2 regions of the Dechloromonas aquae genome follow, and region 2 is predicted to be linked to the other one. Evidence: predicted binding sites of a transcription regulator. Region 2 holds the regulator's gene; the other holds the start of a gene.

Region 1 (5,175 bases), 1.5 Mb from region 2:
ATCTTGCCGTCCTTGAGGGCACGGGCCATGGCCACGGCGTGGAGACCGATCTTGTCGGGGATGGTGCCTTCCGGCAATTGCCAGATTTCTTCGGTGTGCTTGCGGTGATCCGGGTTGGTCACCAGCATGTCGGCCGGCAGGCGATGGGCGAAAGTCCCGACTTCGCGCGCCGTGCCGCAGGCGGACGGCTGACCGGTCAGCGAGAACGGGCTGTTGCCCGGCTCGGAGATCTTGCCGACCAGCAGGTGCACGTTGTAGATCATGTTATTGACCCAGGTGCCGCGCGTATGCTGGTTGAAACCCATGGTCCAGAACGACATCACCTTGGTCTTCGGATCGGCATAGAGCTCGGCCATCGCGACCAGATCCTTGACCGGCACCCCGGAAATCTTCGAAGTCTTTTCGGCGGTGTACTCGGAGACGAACTTCTTGAAATCGTCAAAGCTGATGTCATCCGCCTTGGCCGGGTTGCCCTTCGGCTTGCCGTCTTCGCCCGGATAGCCGTTGTTGCTGGCCTTCTTTTCCAGATCGTGATTCGGGCGCAGACCAAAACCGATGTCGGTTTCGCCCTTCTTGAACTTGACGTGCTTGCTGACGAAGTCCTGGTTCACCTTGCCGGTCGAAATGATGTGATGGCAGATGAAGTTGAGGATCGCCAGATCGGTGTTCGGCTTGAACACCATCGGGATGTCGGCCAGTTCGAACGAGCGGTGTTCGAAGGTAGACAACACGCCGACCTTGACGTGCTTGTTCGACAGCTTGCGGTCGGTGATGCGGGTCCACAGGATGGGGTGCATCTCGGCCATGTTCGAGCCCCACAGGAAGAAGGCGTCGGCATGCTCGATGTCATCGTAGCAGCCCATCGGCTCGTCGATCCCGAAGGTGCGCATGAAACCGGCTACGGCGGAGGCCATGCAGTGACGGGCGTTAGGGTCCAGATTATTGGTGCGGAAACCGGCCTTCCACAGCTTGGAGGCGGCATAACCTTCCCAGATCGTCCACTGACCGGAGCCGAACATTGCCAGACCATTGGGGCCCTTGGTCTTCAGCGTTGCCCGGACTTTCTCCTCCATGATGTCGAAGGCCTGTTTCCAGGTGATCGGGGCGAAATCGCCGTTCTTGTCGTACTTGCCGTCCTTCATCCGCAGCATCGGCGTCTTCAGGCGATCCGTGCCGTACATGATCTTCGACAGGAAATAGCCCTTGATGCAGTTCAGGCCGCGATTAACCGGCGCATCCGGGTCGCCCTGGGTAGCGACGACGCGCCCGTCCTGGGTACCGACCAGCACCGAACAACCGGTGCCGCAGAAACGACAGGGCGCCTTGTCCCAGCGAATCTCGTCCTTACCTGCCGCGACGGCAGCGGTCGGCGCCGTCATGCCGGCTGCCGAAATGGCCGCTGCTGCTGCATTGGCCTTGATGAAATCACGTCGATTGAGTTTCACGCCTCCACCTCCTGGGAATCCATGACATCGTCGCTGTATTGATAAACCATGGCCACCGATGCGACGCCGGGAATGCCATGCAAAGCCACGTAGGAATCCGCAGCCGAATTGGTATCGCTGTCTTCGACGGTCACCACGACCTTGCCTTCCGGGCTCCGGGCGTGAATCTCCACTCCCGGCATTCCGGCCAGCACCGCGCACGCCTCTTCCAGGCGCTCGGGCACGACATGCAATATGACGCTGGATATGTTCATCCGGCGATAACCTCCAGAAAACGGCCGTCCAGACACGGCCTCGGGGCGCAGTCTTCACGCTCGACCGGCCTTTTTACTTGATATGAGTCAACTACATACTGCAGTAAGAAGCCCTTCGCTCCGTAAGGACTAAAACAGTCTAGTTCTTTATAACTAAGTTTCCACCAACGCTGCCGCCCCGGCTGCGCGGAGCAATATCCCGCCGGGCGATAGGGATTCAATATCCGGCAGATTGATGCAATCAATTGGCTTGCCGGCCGGAGCTTTCCTAAGATGCATCCGTGTTCAACAACAACCCACCTCTCAAGGAGTCCCAGATGTCGCTGATCAATACCCAAGTTCAACCGTTCAAGGCCCAGGCTTTCCACAACGGCAAGTTCATCGAAGTCACCGAAGCCAGCCTCAAGGGCAAGTGGTCGGTCCTGATTTTCATGCCGGCCGCCTTCACCTTCAACTGCCCGACCGAAATCGAAGACGCCGCCAACAATTACGCTGAATTCCAGAAGGCTGGCGCCGAGGTGTACATCGTCACCACCGACACCCACTTCTCGCACAAGGTCTGGCACGAAACCTCGCCGGCCGTCGGCAAGGCCCAGTTCCCGCTGATCGGCGACCCGACCCACGCCCTGACCAACGCTTTCGGCGTGCATATCCCGGAAGAAGGCCTGGCCCTGCGCGGTACCTTCGTGATCAACCCGGACGGCGTGATCAAGACCGTTGAAATCCACTCCAACGAAATCGCCCGCGATGTGTCCGAAACCCTGCGCAAGCTGAAGGCTGCCCAATACACCGCCGCTCACCCGGGCGAAGTCTGCCCGGCCAAGTGGAAGGAAGGCGAAAAGACCCTGGCCCCGTCGCTTGACCTGGTCGGCAAGATCTAAGCCCCAGCCACCAACAGAGATATATAAAAACAGAAACCCGCCGCTACCCGGCGGCGGGATTTCAGCGAAATGTCACGGTCGACCGTGACATTTCAGTGAAATTCAGCCAGGGAGAAGCCACATGCTCGACAGTCAGATCAAAGGCCAATTGACCGCCTACCTCGAACGCCTGCAACGCCCGATCGAACTCGTGGCCACGCTGGATGACAGCGCCGCGGCTGGCGAAATGCGGGCCTTGCTCGCCGAGATCGTCGCCTGCTCGCCCAAGGTCAGCCTGCGCGAAGACGGCAATGCCAGCCGCCGCCCCTCGTTTGCCGTCGGCCTGCCCGGCGAAACGCCGCGCATTCACTTTGCCGGCCTGCCGATGGGTCACGAATTCACCTCGCTGGTCCTCGCCCTGCTGCAGACCGGCGGCCATCCGCCCAAGGTTGAGCCGACGGTGATTGAGCAGATCAAGGCCTTGCCCGGCCCCTTCCACTTCGAAACCTATATCTCGCTCTCCTGCCACAACTGCCCGGACGTGGTCCAGGCACTCAACCTGATGGCAGTGCTCAACCCGAATGTGACCAGCACGATGATCGACGGTGCGCTGTTCCAGAGCGAGGTCGAAGCGCGCCAGATCATGGCCGTGCCGACCAGCTACCTGAACGGCGAGGAATTCGGCGCCGGCCGCATGCTGATCGAGGAAATCCTGGCCAAGGTCGACACCGGCGCTGCCGCTCGCGCTGCCGAAGAACTCGGCAAGAAGGAAGCCTTCGACGTGCTGGTGGTCGGTGGCGGCCCGGCCGGTGCGGCAGCGGCGATCTACGCCGCACGCAAAGGCATCCGCACTGGTGTGCTCGCCGAACGCTTCGGCGGCCAGGTCATGGATACGCTGGGGATCGAAAACTTCATCTCGGTCAGCCATACCGAAGGCCCCAAGCTGGTCGCCTCGCTGGAACAGCACGTCAAGGAATACGCCGTCGACGTGATGAACCTGCAGCGTGCCGGCAAGCTGATTCCGGCCGCAGAAAACGGCGGTCTGGTCGGGATCGAGCTGGAAAACGGCGCCAAGTTGCAGGCCAAAACCGTCATCCTCTCCACCGGCGCCCGCTGGCGCGAGATGAACATCCCTGGCGAGAAAGAATACAAGGCCAAGGGCGTCTGCTTCTGCCCACATTGCGATGGCCCACTGTTCAAGGGCAAGCGCGTGGCGGTGATCGGCGGCGGCAACTCCGGCGTCGAAGCCGCGATTGACCTCGCCGGCATCGTTGCCCACGTCACCCTGCTCGAATTTGCCGACACCCTGCGCGCCGACGCGGTGCTGCAGAACAAGCTCTACAGCCTGCCCAACGTCACCGTGATCAAGTCGGCGCAGACCACCGAAGTCACCGGCGACGGGCAGAAGGTCAATGGCTTGCGCTACAAGGATCGCGTCTCCGGCGAGGAAAAAGCCGTCGAACTCGAAGGCATCTTCGTCCAGATCGGCCTGCTGCCCAACACCGACTGGCTCAAGGGTACGCTCGAACTGTCGCGCTTCGGCGAAATCGTGATCGACGCCAAGGGCCAGACCAACGTACCCGGAGTCTTTGCGGCCGGCGACTGCACCACCGTGCCCTACAAGCAGATCATCATCGCCATGGGCGCTGGCGCCACTGCCTCGCTCAGCGCCTTCGACCATCTGATCCGCAGTTCAGCCCCGGCCTGAGCCCAGCTCTCCGACACCTCTCCTGCAACAACGCGCAAAGGCCGATAGAATCAAGGTCTTTGCGCGTTTGCTCAGGAGGCTTTGATGCGTCGCCACTTTCTCAAACTGTCACTGCTTGCCGCCCTCAGTCTGCTTGGCCCGGCGGCGCAAGCCCAAGGCAAGCCGGAACTGCTGCTGTATTGCGGCATCACCATGGTCCGGCCGATGGGTGAAATCATCCAGGCCTTCGAAAAGCGTGAGAACGTCAAGATTGCGCTGTCGCAAGGCGGCTCGGAAGACCTTTATCAGGCGGCCAAGCGCAGCGGCGTCGGCGACCTCTACCTGCCGGGCGAACCCAGCTACCGCGCCAAGCATCTGGCTGAAGGCCTGCTCGGGGACTACGTCACGGTCGGCTACAACCAAATGGCGCTGGTTGTCGCCAAGGGCAACCCGAAAAAGATCAAGGGCGACCCACGCGAATTGCTCCGCCGCGACCTCGTCACCCTGCTCGGCAACGCCGAATCCGGCAGCGTCGGCCAGGAGGCGAAAAGCATCCTCGACAGCCTCGGCATTTATCCCAAAGTGGTCAAGCAGGCCGCCTTCCTGGTGCCCGACTCGCGCAGCCTGATGAACGCGATGAAAAAAGGCGAGGCCGACCTGGCGATGAGCTGGCGCGCCACCGCCTTCTTCCCGGACAACGCACCACTGGTCGACGCGATCGACCTCGACCCCAAGCTGGCCAAGCCGCAGGCCTTGCTGCTCAACCTGCTGGCTTCGTCCAAGCATAAGGACGTCACCCGTCGTTTCATGAACTACGCGGCCGGCGAAGAAGGCCAGGCGATTTTCCGCAAGCACGGCTTCCTCGACAACAAGACGGCGGTGGCAAAATAAGCTGGCGCCCGAGGGCCGGGTTAGAATCCGGCCCCATG
Region 2 (5,175 bases):
CGCCGCCGGCAACGAAGGCAGCCGATTCCCACTGCCGCTGAAAGTCGATCCCGGCCAGCGGATTGCTACGGTAATCGCCGGGGAAGTCCTCCGGTTTGACCTCGACCACCAGCGCCGCGTTGGCATTGCGCTCGGCACGCGAATACTGGCTCATGCCATTGGTCACTACCCGCCCCGGCTCGGAGGTCGCGGCCACCACCTGGCCACCCGGACACATGCAGAAACTGTAGGCTGCCCGCCCGTTGGCGCAATGGTGCACCAGCTTGTAATCGGCGGCGCCGAGAATCGGATGCCCGGCGCTGGAACCGAAGCGCGCCTTGTCAATCAAGGTTTGCGGATGCTCGACGCGGAAACCGATCGAAAACGGCTTGGCTTCGACGTAAATTCCCTGCGCGTGCACCATCTGGAAGGTATCGCGGGCGCTGTGGCCGACTGCCAGCACCACATGCCGGGTAGCGATCCGCTCGCCGCCAGCGAGTTCGACCGCCACCACCTGTCCGTCTTCGCGCACGATACGGTCGACCTTGCTTTCGAAGCGGATTTCACCGCCCAACTCGGTGATTTTGGCACGGATGTTTTCGACCATCTTGACCAGCCGGAAGGTGCCGATGTGCGGCTTGCTGACGTAGATGATTTCTTCCGGCGCCCCGGCCTGGACGAACTCCTCCAGCACCTTGCGGCCGTAGAAATTCGGGTCCTTGATCTGGCTGTAGAGCTTGCCGTCGGAGAAGGTGCCAGCGCCGCCCTCGCCGAACTGAACGTTGGATTCCGGGTTGAGCTTGTGCTTGCGCCACAGCCCCCAGGTATCCTTGGTCCGCTCGCGGACGGCCTTGCCGCGCTCGAGGATGATCGGGCGGAACCCCATCTGCGCCAGCAACAAGCCGGCCATGAAGCCGCACGGCCCCATCCCGATCACCACCGGCCGCTCGTTCAGCCCTGCCGGCGCCTGCGCGACATACTGATAGCGGGTATCCGGCGCCGGCTGCACCTGCTTGTCGCCGGCAAAGCGGGCGAGCACCGCCGCTTCCTCAGCCAGGGTCACGTCCAGCGTGTAGATCAGCGAAATCTGGCTTTTACGGCGGGCATCGTAGCCGCGCCGAAAGATAGTGTAGCCGAGCACCGCAGCCGCCGGCACCTCCAGACGGGCACAGATGGCTGCCAGCAGCGCTTCCTGCGGGTGATCGAGGGGGAGTTTGACTTCGGTAATTCTGAGCATGCGATTGATCCGGCTGGCCGCAGGCGGCTGCCCCGGCAAAAGCCGGCATTTTACCGGCTTCCTCGACTCCCGCGAAAAAGCCTTGCCGGCCAAAAGAAAAAAGGGGGACTGCCCCCGCAGCCCCCCTTTTCCTCCCTGCCCCCCAACAACAATCGGTCAGATCACCTTCGAGTAACGAGTACGCTGACGATCAGCACGCAAGTAGCGATCGAACGCCATCGAAATCACACGGACCAGCATGCGTCCCGGCGGCAGCACGGTGATCCATTCGCGGTCGATCTTGACCAGGCCGCCACGCTCCAGTTCGCGCAAATCTTCCAGCTCGGCGGCAAAATATTTGTGGAAGTCGATCAGATGCGCGCTCTCGATGCTCTCGATCGACAGTTCGAAATGGCACATCAGCGCCTGGATGATCGAACGGCGCAGGATGTCGTCGGCGGTCAGTTCGATCCCGCGAAACACCGGCAGCATCCCCGAGTCGAGGCGGTCGTAGTACTCGTCGAGCGTCTTGACGTTCTGGCTGTAGGTCGGTCCGACCTTGCTGATCGACGAAATCCCGAACGACAGCATGTCGCAGTCGGCATAGGTCGAATAGCCCTGGAAATTGCGGTGCAGGCGTCCTTGCCGCTGCGCCACGGCGAGCTCGTCGTCAGGCTTGGCGAAGTGGTCCATGCCGATGAAGACGTAACCAGCTTCGGTCAGCTTGCGGATTGCCAGCGCCAGAATCTGCAGCTTGCTGTCGGCCGACGGCAAATCGTCTTCGGCAATCCGGCGCTGCGGCTTGAACAGGCTGGGCAAGTGCGCATAGTTGTAAATCGACAGACGGTCCGGGTCCATCGCCAGCACACGCTCGAGCGTGCGGTTGAAGCCCATCACGGTCTGATGCGGCAGGCCGTAGATCAGGTCCACCGAAATCGACTTGAAGCCATTGGCGCGGGCCGCTTGGATCACGTTGGCGGTTTCTTCCTCGCTCTGGATGCGGTTGACCGCCGCCTGAACACGTTCGTCGAAATCCTGGACACCGACGCTCATCCGGTTGAAGCCGAGTTCACCAAGCAGCGCCACGGTTGCCGTATCAACCTTGCGCGGGTCGACTTCAATCGAGAACTCGCCGCCTTCAAGCAACTTGAAATGCTTGCGCGTCTCGCCCATCAACTGGCGCATCTCGTCGTGCGACAGGAAGGTCGGCGTACCACCGCCCCAGTGCAGCTGGATGACCTCGTGTTCGCCGTCGGTGCCTTCGAGCGCCGCGCTCTGCAAGGCCAGTTCGCGCCCCAGGTACTTCAGATACTTGGCACTGCGCCCGTGATCCTTGGTAATGATCTTGTTGCAGGCACAGTAGTAGCAAATGGTGTTGCAGAAAGGAATATGGAAATACAGCGACAAGGGACGGCTGATACCGCCGATGTTGCGTTTGCTCAGCCACAATTTGGCGGCATCGGAGTCGAATGCCTCGACGAAACGATCCGCGGTGGGGTAGGATGTGTAACGCGGTCCATTGACGTCGAAACGACGGATGATTTCAGGATCAAAAACCAGATTTTCAGTGGCAAAATTCATTGAGCTAGGCGCCTCGCTTTTTGCGGCATTATGTTCGGAAGGTCGATTTTAACGGTTGACATGGATCAATCGATTGCAGGTTGCGTATGGGTCAGCACAAACTGAACGAAGAAGTATCCCTCGCGGTCATCAAAACGGCCTGTTCCAACTGCAACTTGCGTGAGCTCTGCCTGCCGCTTGGGCTCTCGCCTGAGGAAATGGCACGCCTCGACGATCTGGTCTCGACCCGCCGCCGGGTCAAGCGTGGCGACCACCTCTACCGCGCCAGCGAAACCTTTGATGCAATCTACGCGATCCGCAGCGGCTTTTTCAAAACCGGCGTCCTGCTCTCCGACGGCCGGGACCAGGTGACGGGCTTCCAGATGGCCGGCGAATTGCTCGGACTTGACGGAATCAGCACTGAACACCACACCTGCAACGCGATCGCCCTCGAAGACAGCGAGGTCTGCGCGATCCCCTTCTCGCGCCTGGAGTCCCTGTCGCGCGAGATTCATACCCTGCAACACCATTTCCACAAGGTAATGAGCCGCGAAATCGTCCGTGACCATGGTGTAATGATGCTGCTCGGAACAATGCGCGCCGAAGAGCGCCTGGCCGCCTTCCTGCTCAACCTGTCACAGCGCTTCACCGCGCGCGGCTTTTCTCCCTCCGAGTTCTACCTGCGGATGACCCGCGAGGAAATCGGCAGTTACCTGGGTCTCAAACTGGAAACCGTTTCACGCGCCTTTTCCCGTTTCCAGGAAGAGGGCCATATCGCAGTCCAGCAGAAACACATCCGCATTCTCAATGTTGCCGGACTCAAGAGCCTGATGCACCCGCAACACTGACCCGAACAGGGGCGGAAGCTTGCCGCTCAAGCCCAGGGCCACGGATTGCGGGTCATGGCAACGCTGACGATGTAGCCATAAGCCACCACCGCCAGCACCAGGCAGAGTGCACGCCCACGCAAGGTGGGCGCACGCTTGAGGGCCAGCGCCCCAAGGACGATGTAAGCGAGCAAACCAAAAAACTTGCCAGTCAGCCAGTCGAGCATGAACGGATATTGACCGCTCAACCACGCCAGAAGCAACGCGCTGCCCAGTAATGAACTATCGATCAGATGCGGCAATATGCGTGTCAGGCGATGACCGAGCAACGGCGACCCCCGCAGCATCCACAGCCCCCGCAGCAAGAAGCCGATGCCACTGAGCACCACACAACTGACATGCAGATGCTTCAACAACAGATAGCTCACGCCCCCTCCTCCGCGATACCCGACAATAGCCGCTGGTGCGCCCGATAACGCCGCAAGGCCAACCACAAATTCCTCGCCAGCCACAGCATGGCTGCTGCAAAACTCAGACCAGCCGGCCGTGCCAGCCAGTCGGGGAAAAACACTGCCAGCAGCAAGAGCAGCATTGCCGTGAAATACAAGCGTGATTGCAAGAGAGCATCGCGTTCAGGCAACAGCTTACCCATGCTGGGAGCCGAAACCTTGCCCTGTCCGGCATTTTGCAAATGCATCCAGGCCAGAAAAGGGACGATCTTGTATAGCATTCCGGAAATAAAGGCGACAAAGGCACCGGGCAGCAGCAAGACCCCGATCAGCACCGGCCAGCCAGCCCAGGCAAACGCCTCGGGCAAGGCATTCACGGTCAACAGCAGCAATAGCGCAAAAACCGCGCAAAGCAGCCCTCCTTGCCAGAAACGATAAATCGCGTCGGGCCGCGCCCGCCGCCGCTGCCCCTGCAGATACAAGGTCTGAACGGCAAAGGCCAGCCCCAGGCCGGCAGCCAGCTGGCGAGCCAGCAAACCGGCCGCAGCGAACCGGAAAATCTCGGCCAGCGACCAAAACAGCACGACGCCACACATTGCCCAGGGAAACAGCCAGCCGGCTCGCGCCGGATAGCCCGGCGTTAACTGAAACATCGGGACCACGACATAGGCAACGGCGGCGAGCAGGACGGTGGCCCAGGCGCCGAGAGCCCAGCCCGCATGCAGGTCAGTCACCCCCGAAACTGGCCAGGCCCAGCCACCGGCCAAGGTCAGGGCCAACCCGCCCCCCAGCAGCAAGCTGAGCGCCAACGCTGGCAAAGCCAGCTTCAGGCCGGCGATGGTAGGGCTGGTAAGGGGTACCCGCCACAAAGCCTGCACGGCAGAATGGATAAACCAGCCACCAGCCGACAGCAACAGGGCTGCCGCCAATTGCAACCAGCCTGGCCTGCCGAACAGCAATCCTGCCGCCAGCATCAGCGCACCGAGCAACAGCAGCGGATGCAGGCCACGCGCCAGCTGCAAAGGCTGGCGCAGATTGGCACCGGCAACCACCGGCAGAATCTGGATCAGCGCCCCAAGCATCACCATCAGCATGAAACCGACGGTCAGCAAGTGCGTGGCTGCCAGCAATCCGGGATGCCAGC

What was found. Region 2 encodes FNR, which switches genes on or off when oxygen is low (the NO sensors DNR and NnrR bind a similar motif). Its sites were predicted from a motif close to TTGANCTAGNTCAA; they were not measured.
Region 1: the regulator FNR is predicted to act here: its motif matches at 1,777-1,790, upstream of VX159_RS13440 (chaperone NapD).

What each region holds. Positions count from the first base shown of each region.
Region 1 is NZ_CP144212.1:2,939,320-2,944,494, forward strand. It holds gene napA (nitrate reductase catalytic subunit NapA) at 1-1,445, opposite strand, end outside; gene VX159_RS13440 (chaperone NapD) at 1,442-1,699, opposite strand; gene ahpC (alkyl hydroperoxide reductase subunit C) at 2,017-2,580, shown strand; gene ahpF (alkyl hydroperoxide reductase subunit F) at 2,702-4,267, shown strand; gene VX159_RS13455 (extracellular solute-binding protein) at 4,352-5,137, shown strand; gene VX159_RS13460 (exo-alpha-sialidase) at 5,173-5,175, shown strand, end outside.
Region 2 is NZ_CP144212.1:1,447,113-1,452,287, reverse strand. It holds gene VX159_RS06600 (NAD(P)/FAD-dependent oxidoreductase) at 1-1,216, opposite strand, end outside; gene hemN (oxygen-independent coproporphyrinogen III oxidase) at 1,373-2,776, opposite strand; gene fnr (fumarate/nitrate reduction transcriptional regulator Fnr) at 2,863-3,603, shown strand; gene VX159_RS06585 (SirB2 family protein) at 3,630-4,010, opposite strand; gene VX159_RS06580 (hypothetical protein) at 4,007-5,175, opposite strand, start outside.